3 regions of the Algoriphagus confluentis genome follow, and region 1 is predicted to be linked to each of the others. Evidence: riboswitches for the same ligand, from Rfam matches in the RefSeq annotation. Region 1 holds a riboswitch; each other region holds the start of a gene.

The links. A riboswitch is a leader RNA that binds a small molecule or an ion and turns the genes downstream of it on or off. The one in region 1 is predicted to bind S-adenosylmethionine.
Region 2: linked by a shared signal. The riboswitch ahead of AAA943_RS05370 (homocysteine S-methyltransferase family protein) and the one ahead of AAA943_RS10090 (trans-sulfuration enzyme family protein) in region 1 are both predicted to bind S-adenosylmethionine.
Region 3: linked by a shared signal. The riboswitch ahead of AAA943_RS06035 (O-acetylhomoserine aminocarboxypropyltransferase/cysteine synthase family protein) and the one ahead of AAA943_RS10090 (trans-sulfuration enzyme family protein) in region 1 are both predicted to bind S-adenosylmethionine.

What each region holds. Positions count from the first base shown of each region.
Region 1 is NZ_BTPD01000006.1:43,666-47,890, reverse strand. It holds gene AAA943_RS10105 (ribose-phosphate pyrophosphokinase) at 1-897, shown strand, start outside; gene AAA943_RS10100 (50S ribosomal protein L25/general stress protein Ctc) at 924-1,496, shown strand; gene pth (aminoacyl-tRNA hydrolase) at 1,578-2,138, shown strand; SAM riboswitch class I at 2,200-2,304, shown strand; gene AAA943_RS10090 (trans-sulfuration enzyme family protein) at 2,398-3,564, shown strand; gene AAA943_RS10085 (GntP family permease) at 3,725-4,225, shown strand, end outside.
Region 2 is NZ_BTPD01000003.1:147,257-151,481, reverse strand. It holds gene metH (methionine synthase) at 1-1,502, opposite strand, end outside; gene AAA943_RS05370 (homocysteine S-methyltransferase family protein) at 1,495-2,550, opposite strand; SAM riboswitch class I at 2,623-2,722, opposite strand; gene AAA943_RS05365 (hypothetical protein) at 2,807-4,123, opposite strand; gene AAA943_RS05360 (PAS domain S-box protein) at 4,184-4,225, opposite strand, start outside.
Region 3 is NZ_BTPD01000003.1:292,141-296,365, forward strand. It holds gene AAA943_RS06030 (homoserine O-acetyltransferase family protein) at 1-401, opposite strand, end outside; gene AAA943_RS06035 (O-acetylhomoserine aminocarboxypropyltransferase/cysteine synthase family protein) at 415-1,719, opposite strand; SAM riboswitch class I at 1,890-2,000, opposite strand; gene AAA943_RS06040 (carbonic anhydrase) at 2,085-2,738, opposite strand; gene AAA943_RS06045 (SulP family inorganic anion transporter) at 2,735-4,225, opposite strand, start outside.

The DNA of each region.
Region 1 (4,225 bases):
AGCAGTGAAAAATTAGCAGAAAAAATTGCCAAGAGTTACGGAAAAAAGCTTGGTGACCTTACTCTCTCTAAGTTCAGTGACGGAGAAATGTCCCCAAGTTTTGATGAATCCATCCGTGGCTGCACCGTCTTCATCATCCAAAGTACCAATGCTCCCAGTGACAACATCCTGGAGCTCTGCCTTCTGATCGATGCCGCAAAAAGGGCAAGTGCATACAAGGTCTGTGCGGTGATCCCCTATTTTGGATATGCTAGGCAGGATAGAAAAGACCGACCACGGGTATCCATCGCTGCTAAATTGATCGCCAACATGATTACCTCGGCAGGTGCAGACCGAATCATGACCTGCGACCTTCATGCAGGACAAATCCAGGGATTTTTTGATATCCCATTGGATCATTTGAATGGATCAGCTATATTTGCGCCCTATTTGAGCACGCTTAGGCTCAAGGATATGATTTTTGCAGCTCCCGATGTGGGAGGTGTTGCAAGGGCCAGATCCTACGCCAAGCACTTTGAAGTAGAAATGGTGGTCTGTGATAAGCACAGAAAAAGAGCCAACGAGATCGCCTCCATGCAGGTAATCGGGGATGTAGAGGGTAAAGATGTGATTCTAGTCGATGATTTGGTTGATACTGCAGGTACTCTCTGCAAAGCTGCCCAAATCATTAAAGAAAAAGGTGCGACTTCTGTAAGGGCAATTGTGACTCACGGTGTCTTGTCAGGAAATGCTTTCGAAAACATCGAAAACTCCGTTTTGGAAGAATTAGTCATCACCGACACCATAGCCCTAAGGCAACCCTCTCCGAAAATCCGCGTCCTCACTGTAGCCGAGCTGTTTGGAAAAGCCATTCATGCCGTCACTGGACATACTTCAATCAGCTCGCTATTTATCTGAGAAACCAATTTTAAATACAAATACATATGAAAACACTAGAGATTATAGGGTTTAAAAGAGCAAATCTCGACAGTGCCTCTTTGAATGAGATCAGAGATACCGGCAGTGTACCCTGCGTGGTTTACGGTCCAGGTATTCCTGAACAAATTCATTTCCATTCCCCTGCCATCCTGTTCAGGGACTTGATCTATACTCCGGACGTTCACTTGGTGGAATTGAACATCGAAGGAACTATCGTGAAGGCGGTTTTGAAAGAAGCTCAATTCCATCCGGTAAGCGAAGTATTGCTTCATGCAGACTTCATGGCTTTCACCAACGACAAGCCGATTAAGTTTGAGATTCCTGTCAAAATCACAGGAAGCTCTCCAGGTATTGCAAAAGGGGGTAAGTTGGAATTCAAAACCAGAAAATTGAAAGTAAAAGGATTGGCTCAAAACCTTCCTGACTTTATCGAAGCTGATATTTCCAACCTCGACTTGGGTAAATCTTTCAAAGTAGGTGAATTGAATCCTGAAGGATATGAAATCCTTACCTCTCCTAATGTATCCATCGTGACCATCGGTATTCCGAGAGCACTTAGAGGAAAAAAGGCTGAGTAATTCAATTACCAACAGTTTATTAAGATCCTGCCCTTTATCGGGCAGGATTTTTTATTTTCACAAGCTTGAACCGGATAGAATATGAAATATTTGATTGTGGGCTTGGGAAACATCGGCCCAGAATACGAACTCACCCGACATAACATCGGCTTCTTGACCTTGGATAGATTGGCGGATAAGGAAGGGGCCGCGTGGAAAAGTGACCGACTGGCCTTCAAAGCCGAGATCAAACACAAAGGAAGAACCCTACATCTCATCAAGCCTACCACATACATGAACCTAAGTGGCAAAGCAGTCAACTATTGGATGAAAGAACTCAATGTGCCCAAGGAAAACATCCTGGTCTTAGTGGATGATGTAGCCATTCCCTTTGGAAAACTTCGCATGAGGGGAAAAGGCAGCTCAGCAGGACACAATGGGCTAAAAAATATTGAAGCGCTTTTGGGTGGACAGGATTATCCCCGATTACGGATGGGGATTGGCGACGACTTCCCAAAAGGAAGGCAAGTAGAATATGTTTTGGGAAGATTTACGCCCCGAGAGTTTGAGGAGCTACCTGAGATGATGGATCGGGCGATATCCATGATTCAAGGGTTTTGCACCGTCGGCATCGCCCAAACTATGACCCAATTCAACGACTGATTGCAAGGGAGATTTGGAAATACCCAATTCTCCCTTTTTCTTTGCATCACTTCAGGTGACTGATTTATAAAGAAGAGGCGAGAGACTAGGCTCGATGACCCTCTGGCAACCATCTTCAGCCAAGGAGAAAGGTGCCAAGTCCTACCCTCAGCGGGAACTATAAATTGGCGGATTAATCTACCCCTCTTTCTGGTTCAGGTTCTGCTTAGGGAAATTCTTTTTTCACCCCTGAAGCCCATACTTATCCATACCTAAAGCCATGAGCCATTTTGAAACAGATTCTATTCGAATCCAAAGCCGAACCAACGAAAAGGAACACTCCTCGCCCATCTTTCTTACCTCCAGCTTCACCTTTGACTCAGCTGAGGAGGCTCGGGCCATGTTTGCCGACGAGATTCAGGGGAATATTTATTCGCGCTATGCCAATCCCAACTCCGCAGATCTGATCCAAAAGGTCTGTGCGGCAGAAGGAACGGATGATGGAATCGCCACAGCCTCTGGTATGGCGGCCATGTTCGGGAGCATTGCTTCTCTTTTGCAGCAGGGTGACCATGTTTTGGCTTCACGCTCCCTTTTCGGATCCACCCATCAGCTATTAACCCGGGTTTTCCCCAAATGGGGAATCACCTCCACCTATGGAGATATTTCAGATTGCCAAAATTGGGAAAAACTGGTCCAGCCCAACACCAAAATGCTCTTTATCGAAACTCCGTCCAATCCAGGCTTGGAAATCATCGACTTAGAATGGGCGGGGAAATTTGCTCAGGCCCATGGGTTGATTTTGGTAGTGGACAACTGCTTTGCTACTCCATATCTTCAGCAGCCGGCCAAATGGGGAGCACATATCGTCACCCACAGTGCGACCAAATACATCGACGGACAGGGAAGGGTATTGGGAGGTTTGATTCTGGGGAAAAAGGACCTCATGAAAGAGGTCCAGTTTTTCACCCGGCATACCGGACCATCCATATCCCCTTTCAATGCCTGGATTTTGGCTAAAAGCATGGAGACACTCGCAGTAAGAATGGACCGCCATTGTGCCAACGCCCTTCGAATCGCAGAATATTTTGAAGGAAATAGCCACTTGGAAGCAGTCAAATACCCCTTCCTCCCCTCCCATCCTCAACACGACCTGGCAATCAAACAAATGAAAGCGGGAGGCGGAATCATCACCCTCTCCCTCAAAGGAGGAGTGGCCAGAGCACAGCGATTTATTGACCAGCTGAAAATGATCTCGGTGACAGCCAACCTTGGGGACAGCCGAAGCATCATCACCCATCCCGCTTCTACTACCCACAGCAAGCTTTCTGCAGAGGAACGCGCCAAAGTGGGAATTTCAGATGGATTGATCCGCCTTTCGGTTGGCTTGGAGCATTCAGATGATATCATTCAGGATGTAGAACAAGCCCTGGAAAAGTCAAAATAAGAGTAGACTCAGTTCATCAGCCGACTGGATATTTTTTCAGTCGGCTTTCTATTTTCAACTTTTCCACTGGAGGGGCTGGTTTTCCCTGATTTTTCTTTAATTTTTTGCTTTCACTTTTTCCTCCTTTGGAAAAACCCATACTCCAACCTTTGAACCCAAGATGCTCACACTCCTGATTATTCTGGTCGCATTGACCCTGATTCTAGTTGCCATCATCAAGTTTGATATTCACCCTTTTTTGGCACTGTTTGTAGGAGCCATCATTTATGGATTGATGATGGGCATGGAGCCGGAGTTGATCATCAAGTCGATCTCTGAAGGATTTGGAGGAGTTTTGGGTAGCGTAGGGTTGCTGATTTTGCTAGGGGTTATTTTGGGTACTTTTTTGGAAAAAACCGGAGGAGCCATGGTGATTGCAGAAAAAGTACTCCGCTGGGTGGGTGAAAAATCCGTGAACCTTTCCCTAATGCTCAGCAGTTGGATTCTTTCCATTCCGGTATTTGGAGACAGTACCATCATCATGATGAATCCCATTGCTAAATCCCTTTCCGCAAAAAGCACCCTTTCCTATGCAGCGACAATTGTAGCGGTATCCCTTGGTGCTATGGCCAGTCACTCATTGGTTCCGCCCACGCCAGGTCCTATTGCCACTGCAGGGATT
Region 2 (4,225 bases), on a different contig from region 1:
GCTCCACCGATCAAAAGCGGAATCTGTAAACCCTGACGCTCCATTTCGGAGGCCACATTGACCATCTCATCCAAGGATGGTGTGATCAATCCACTCAGTCCGATGATGTCTACTTTGTTTTTGACTGCTTCATCGATTATTTTCTGAGCATCTACCATCACCCCCAAATCAATAATTTGGTAGCTGTTACATGCCAAGACGACCCCAACGATGTTTTTCCCTATATCGTGGACATCGCCCTTCACTGTAGCTAGGAGAATCTTCTTCAACGAAGATGCTTCCTGCCCTTCTTCGGGCAATGGCATAAATGGCTCCAGATATGCTACTGCTTTTTTCATCACCCGGGCGGATTTGACCACCTGAGGAAGAAACATTTTCCCCTCTCCAAACAAATCTCCCACAACATTCATCCCATCCATGAGCGGGCCTTCGATTACTTTTAGAGGATTGACCAATTCCTGCCTGGCGGCCTCGGTGTCCTCGACGATGAAGTCCAGAATTCCTTTGACCAAGGCATGCTCAATCCTTTTGGCTACAGGATCAGATCTCCATGCTTCGTTGACAACTTCCTTTTTATCTGCTGCTTTGACCGTTTCGGCAAAATCCAGCAAACGCTCTGTCGCGTCTGACCTTCGGTCAAATAGAACATCCTCTACCCTTTCGAGCAAATCCTTTGGAATGTCATCGTAGACTTCAAGCATGGTTGGATTGACGATTCCCATATCCATACCATGATGTATAGCATGGTAGAGAAAAGCGGCATGCATAGCTTCACGAACCCGATCATTTCCTCTGAAGGAAAAAGAAACATTGGACACACCCCCACTCACTTTGGCACCGGGAAGATTTTCCTTGATCCATTTTGTAGCCAAAAAGAAGTCCAGTGCATTGCGTCGATGCTCTTCCATTCCTGTGGCAACCGGGAAAATATTCGGGTCGAAAATGATATCCTGAGGATTGAATTTGACCTGATCCACCAAAACCCGATAACTACGCTGGCATATCTCAATTCGGCGATTGTATGTATCTGCCTGTCCTTTTTCGTCAAAAGCCATGACTACCACCGCAGCTCCAAACTTCTTGATGGTCTTGGCTTGTAGGATAAATTCTTCCTCCCCGTTTTTGAGGGAAATCGAATTGACAATCCCTTTTCCCTGCACACACTTCAGTCCTGCTAAGATGATACTCCACTTGGAGCTATCGATCATGATGGGAATTCGGCTGATTTCCGGCTCCGAAGCGATCAGGTTGAGGAAGCGGGTCATGGCATATTCTCCGTCCAGCATGCCCTCATCCATGCATACGTCCAAGACCTGAGCTCCGCCTCTGACTTGATCCAAAGCGATATCCAGGGCTTCATCGTATTTACCATTCAGAATGAGCCGGGCAAACTTCTTCGAGCCGGTGATATTGGTCCGCTCGCCGATATTGACAAAATTGATGTTTGGGGTGAAAACCAGAGGCTCCAGTCCCGATAATTTCATGTAGTCTTGCTTAGGCATTGCTTTCCTCCTCTTCCAATTCTAATTCTTTTTTTCTAGGCTGAAATTCGGCTGCCATTTTTGCCAAAGCACGAATATGATCCGGGGTGGTTCCACAGCATCCTCCCAAAATATTCAGCATTCCTTCTTTCAAAAAATCCCTGACTTGATCGGCCATTTCATTCGCTCCCTGATCGTATGCGCCAAATTCATTTGGCAAGCCAGCATTCGGATAGGCAGAAACATAGAAAGGTGCTTTTTGCGAAAGCACTTTCAAATAAGGTCTTAATTCCTTTGCTCCCAGCGCGCAATTTAAGCCTACCGAAAGCAAGGGAACATGGGAAACAGAAATCAAAAAGGCCTCTGTGGTCTGTCCAGAGAGCGTTCTTCCGGAAGCATCCGTGATGGTCCCTGAAATCATAATCGGAATCCCCCCTTCTCTAGGGTCTAGCGGGATGTTCCTTTCTTCATACACTTCCTGCACGGCATAAAGCGCTGCTTTTGCATTGAGCGTATCAAATATAGTCTCGATCAAAATGATATCTGCCCCACCATCCAACAGTCCTCGGACCTGCTCTGAATAAGCTTCCGCAAGTTGGTCAAAAGTAATCGCCCGATACCCGGGGTCGTTGACATCTGGAGAAATGGAAGCTGTCCTATTGGTAGGCCCCATGGCTCCGGCTACAAATCGGGGTTTGGAGGAATCCAGTGCTGTAAATTCATCAGCTACTTCCCTTGCGATTTTGGCTGATTCAAAGTTGATCGCATAGGCCAAATGCGGAAGCGCATAGTCTTCCTGAGCGATGGTAGTACCGGAAAAAGTATTGGTTTCAATGATATCAGCACCAGCTTCCAGGTATTCCCTATGGATGGCTTTGATGATATCAGGTCTGCTTAATGAAAGGAGATCATTGTTCCCTTTCAAAGGTTTGGGATGATCGGCCAGTTGAGAAGTTCTGAAATCATTTTCATCCAGGGTATAGCGCTGAATCATTGTGCCCATCGCACCATCCAATATTAGGATTCGCTTTTCAATCGCTTGGAGTAGGACTTCGGTTCGGTTTTGCATGGTAATAGTTTCTTCAAATCAAAAAGCAAATCGAGCAAAACACGGAGAAAAGTACGGAGAGGTATTCTTTTCCGCTCATCTTCTTCCGGCATATCCGGAATGGGAGTTAGCACCTTGTTATCAGGTTGCTAAGACGTCGTAGGGCCCTTCCCTCGGTCTTTCTCGATAAGCTGGACAAAAATAACAGCAAAAAGGGAATTCCAATCAACTGAAGGAAGTAAAACTTGGATAAAAACAGAATTCAACTTTATCTCAACTAAGGCCGAACCCCTATTCCAAAAAGCAGGTAGCTTCCTGACATGTATTGATTCATAGAGATCTCTCCAAGACTATATCCCGGAAAAGCCAACTCATATCCGGCGGAAGCTGAAAACACCAAGTCAAAAAGCTTTCTTTTGGTAAGAGGCAATCCATACTCCAAAAAAACTTCGGGCTTGATCATGACTCCTGAGCTTCGGAGATATCCGTCAAAATATCGATCTTCCAAAAGTTCTGGAAAATCCGGTTTGTTTACATCGCTTAGTGTATATCGAAGATTGCCGTAACCCAGACCTCCCAATGCCCCCAATGCAAAATTCTCAAATTGAATCAGTTTAAAGCCTCCATTGGCGTAGACCCGAACACTATTCAGGCTATGTTCTTGAAAATTGCTCGCTTGTCCACTCATCGCAAGATTAAATACGTCCACTCCGTAGAGCAATCCTTCGGTATCACCCAGGATTCTCAACCCCCAATTGGAGGGTTTTCCTTCCAAGGGCTGATAGCCAAAGGATTCAAGGTAGCCGTTCAGTGCGTCAGGCTTGGTATTGTGAACCCCCCGCACCAAAGAAATTCCTATAGTAGCATCTTTATAAAAGAAATTGCGTTCAGGAAGTGAAATCCCGGCCCCGACCCGGATAAAAGCACCTGACTGGGCATTGTCAAAAGCTATCCCATTCATATTCCAGGAGTTTTCGATCGGGCTGAAAGAATAACCTCCCCTCGCCATAACCTGAAGTGCTTCTTTTCTTCCCGGAATAGGAAAGTCATAACTCAGCTGAAAGCCGATTTCGGTCAGGAAGTTGCCAAATTGAGAAGTTCCCTGATGGATATCGTTTTTCCGAAGGATAAATCCCTGCTGGGAATCAAGAAGAAATAGCTCAAGATTTCGATCCTGCTCCTCTGGGAGCATCTGAAAGTTCATGAAACCAAAACCCAAGCCCAAGTAGTGGATCAATTGAAACCTGCCCTCTTCCGTCATCGAATAGCCTATATTCAGAAGAGCCCGGGTAGTCCGGTACCTAATCCGCATATCGTCCAGCTGACTTGCTTTCCCTGTATGCTGTCCCAGATCAAACCCCAGCACAAAATCATTGATTCTGGTCTGGTACCCCAATCCGATACTGGAATACCTATTTCTCAAAGAGGACAGACCTCTTTCATTCAGCATTTGATTAAACTGGGTAAGATTAGCTCCCGAAAAGCCCGAGTAAGCATAAAATGTGGGTCGCTTATTGATCAATTCTTGGGAGAAAGAACTTCCAAGACAACCAACAAACAGGGTAGTAAGAAAAATCCTAACTAAGGTAGACATGAAACAGAAAGGTCAAGATTTAAATCAGCCAGCAGGATGGCAAAATTTATGCTAAACCCTTCATTCGAGGTTTTCTTTTGTATTGAGATACTTGAAAATTTT
Region 3 (4,225 bases), on a different contig from region 1:
AGGTGAATTCTCAGCGCCTCCAAACTTGCCGCCAAATCTCTCGGTGTCAATTGAGGAAAATCATAGAAATAGGACTGCCCGGTGTCTGGATTGACACTGAGTGGATTGGTAGATCCATAACTGCTTCCTAGGAGGTTGACACAAATGATGAAATGCGAAGCAGGATCGAAGAATTTCCCGTCACCAATCAACCCTTCCCACCATTCAGCAGCATGGGAGTTGCCGGTGAGGGCATGGACAACCCAAATCGCATTGGACTTATCCGGATTGAGTAAGCCGTAGGTGGTATAAGCTAAATGGTAAGATTTGAGCACTTGTCCCGATTCCAAGACAAGAGGTTCTTCGCTGTGAAAGGTGTGTTCAATCATTGTAAATTCCCTAGGGGAAAGAAGAAATTCCATCCGCAATTAAGGTTTATAGTTTGTCGAAGGCCAGTTGTAAGTCTGCTTTGATGTCTTCAATGTGCTCAATTCCCAAAGAAAGCCGCAACAAGGTTGGGGTAACTCCCGCCGCAAGCTGCTCTTCTTCACTCAGCTGCTGATGGGTTGTGGCTGAGGGCTGAATAATCAGGGTCTTGGCATCACCCACATTAGCCAAATGTGAAATAAGCTCGAGATTATTGATAAATGCAGAAGTCGATTCTTTGTCTCCTTTCAGTTCAAAACTCAAGACCCCTCCAAAACCATTCTTGAGGTATTTTTTGGCTAAAGCATGGTAGGGAGAGGAAGGTAATCCGGGATAATTCACTTTGGACACCTTGGGATGAGACTCCAGCCAAGAGGCGATTGCCAAGGCATTTTCGACTGTCCTTTGCACCCTTAAGGAAAGAGTTTCTATGCCTTGGAGAAGCAAAAATGAATTGAAAGGGCTAATAGCAGGTCCAAAGTCTCTAAGGCCTTCTACACGAGCCCGGATTGCAAAGGCAATATTGGGAAGGCCTAAAGGATTGTTTTCTCCAAAAATCTCCCAAAAATTCAAGCCATGATATCCTTCAGAGGGTTCGGAAAATTGAGAAAATTTCCCGTTTCCCCAGTTAAAATTGCCGGCATCGACGATTACTCCTCCGATAGAAGTACCGTGTCCTCCGATCCATTTGGTGGCAGAAGAGGTCACGATATTGGCTCCATGGGCTATCGGCTTGAACAAGTACCCTCCTGCACCAAATGTGTTGTCTACGATAAGCGGGATGTCATGTTTTTTTGCCAAAGCCGCAATCGCTTCAAAGTCGGGAATGTTGAATTCCGGATTTCCGATGGTTTCCAAATAAATCGCTTTGGTTTTTGCATTGATCAGCTTTTCAAAAGCTTCCGGAGAGTCTCCTTTGGCAAATCTTGCCTCGATTCCTATTCTTTTGAAAGCAACCTTGAATTGGTTGTAAGTTCCTCCATAAAGAAAAGAAGTAGAAACAAAGTTTTCCCCTGCTTGGAGTATATTATTTAATGCCAAAAACTGGGCAGCTTGTCCTGAACTGGTGGCTACAGCGGCCACACCGCCTTCCAATGCTGCAATTCTTTTTTCGAAAACATCCGTCGTGGGATTCATGATTCGGGTGTAGATATTTCCGAATTCTTTCAATCCAAATAAATTGGCACCATGCTCCGCACTGTTGAAGGTGTAGGACGTGGTCTGATAGATGGGTACTGCCCGGGAATTGGTGGCCGGATCAGGTGCTTGTCCAGCGTGAAGCTGAAGGGTTTCAAATCGATAGTTACTTGACATGGTAAGTAGGGTTAAAGGGTTAAAAGACGATTCAATGAGTTGGTATGTGACTGGCATTTGGCAGCCAAAGAAATTAATTGCAGGGCAGCTAGTTTTCTTCCCTGCAAAGAAGAAGGAAAGCCAAGAAAGGATAAGGGAAGAAGGGAAGCTTGTTTGATCATACCGCAAGGAATTTATAGTTCCGAAGAAGACCCTCTTCTCCGGCAGGAATGGGCACCTTTCCACTTTGGAAGGTTGCCAGAGGGTCGTAGAGCCTGTCTCTCGCCTCTTCTTTATAAATCCCTGCACAAAAAGTGAAAGGATACAACAAAGTAAACAGGGCTTTTTGACAATCCCAAAAATTAATTCCTAAATCGACCGTAAAATCACAAAATCGGATTCAACTGATCGTCAGAATAGCGAAAGATAGGATGTACATTTTCGAGGTCGGGAGTAATCTTGACCAACTCTTTGACCAATCCATCCTCCAGTCCGTAAGCCCATCCGTAGACATGCGGTGCTTTACGTTCTTTCCAGGCTTTTTGGATGATTGAAGTTTTTATCAAGCCCTGGCATTGTTCGATGACATTAAGCTCCACCAGGCGATTTACCTGTTTTTTATGATCGGAAATAGATTCAATTTCCGCTTGATAAAGCTTGTAAACTTCTTTGATGTTTCTGAGCCATTTGTTGATCAAACCATAGGAATGATGGGAGATTGCTGCCTCAACTCCTCCGCATCCATAATGACCGCATATGATAACATGCTCCACTTTCAGAACCTCAACCGCGTATTGGAGTACAGAGAGTAGATTGAGATCAGTATGGACCACTACATTGGCGATGTTTCGGTGAACAAAGACCTCTCCAGGATCTGTTCCGGTAATTTCGTTGGCAGAAACCCGGCTGTCTGAGCACCCGATCCAAAGAAACTTGGGCTTTTGTTGATCAGCGAGTCGCATGAAAAAGTCCCGATCGTTTTGGGTTTTTTCCTCAGACCAGGCCTTATTCTGAAGTAGAAGTTTTTCGTAGGGATTCATAGGCGTTTGGTCAGATGGTAGGGGTAGCCTTCGATGGTGATTTCAATGTTTTTGGAAGGACAAGATTGGATAAAATCATCCAAAACCTCCCTGATATCACTGTCTATAAATCTCGCCTTATGTGCGTTCAGAATTACTTTTGCGCCTTCGGGAATTTCTGCCAACTTTTTGAGGAGGAATGGCTTGTTTAGAAAAGATACATCTTTTTGGAGTTTGAGCAAGTAGTTTCCATTGAGCTCTGTTATGGTGAGGGCCCGCTGAAAATTGCTTTTCACCACAAAAAACAACCCAAAAACCATCCCGATTCCTATTCCAATCAGTAAATCGGTAAAGAGTATGGCCAATAAGGTGACCATAAATGGGATAAATTGATTCCATCCTTTCTCATAGACTCCTATGAAAATCGAAGGTTTGGCCAGTTTATACCCTACGACAAACAGTACGGCAGCAAGACAGCTTAGCGGGATTTTATTCAGAATTCCGGGTATGGATAAAACCAAAATGAGGAGTAAAAATCCGTGAAAAATAGCAGAGAGCTTGGTCTTTGCTCCAGATGAAATATTTGCCGAACTGCGGACAATAACGGCCGTGATAGGAAGACCACCTATAAGTCCTGAGAGGGAATTTCCCGCTCCCTGAGCAATCAATTCCCGATTGGTGGGAGTGATTCGCTTTTGAGGATCCATTTTGTCCGCAGCATCGATACTGAGCAAAGTCTCAATACTTCCCACTACAGCGATAGTGATAGACACGATCCAGAATTGCGAACTGGTAATGAGACTGAAATCAGGAAAAGTAAGAAGTCCGGAAAGCTCATTCAAGGAGTTGACTTGAGGAATAGTCACCAATTGCTCTCCTCCTAGCTTCCATTCCGGTTTCCAAACCCCGTAAGCTTCATTGATTCCCAAGCCTATGAGTACTGCCCAAAGTGCCCCCGGAATGAGGCCAAAAAAGGAATGATTTCCAATCCTGGGATTTTCAAAAAGAATCAAAACCAAAAGCGCCGTGAAGACTATGGGCAAGGCTCCGGGACTGTGATACTGTATGGCATAGCCGATTTCTGTAATCGTATTATGCTGGTCCGCCTGAAGGAAAGATTCATCTCCCATGGTGTCTTTGTCATAGCCCAAAGCATGGGGAATCTGCTTCAAAATCAAAATCAAACCAATGGCCGTGAGCATTCCTTTGATAACCGAATGAGGAAAAAAATAACCCAACTCACCCGCTCGGGCTATTCCTAACAGGATTTGCAGTAGTCCTGCGATCAGGACCGTTCCAAGGAAGAGCTCGAAGCTTCCCAATGAAGTGATAGAATCCAAAACTATGACGGTAAGGCCAGCAGCCGGTCCGCTCACACTGATCTGAGATCCTGAAATCATTCCAACGACAATGCCACCTATTATTCCTGCGATAAGGCCAGAAATGGATGGAGCTCCACTGGCTATAGCAATCCCTAAACAAAGGGGCAAAGCCACCAGAAAAACCAC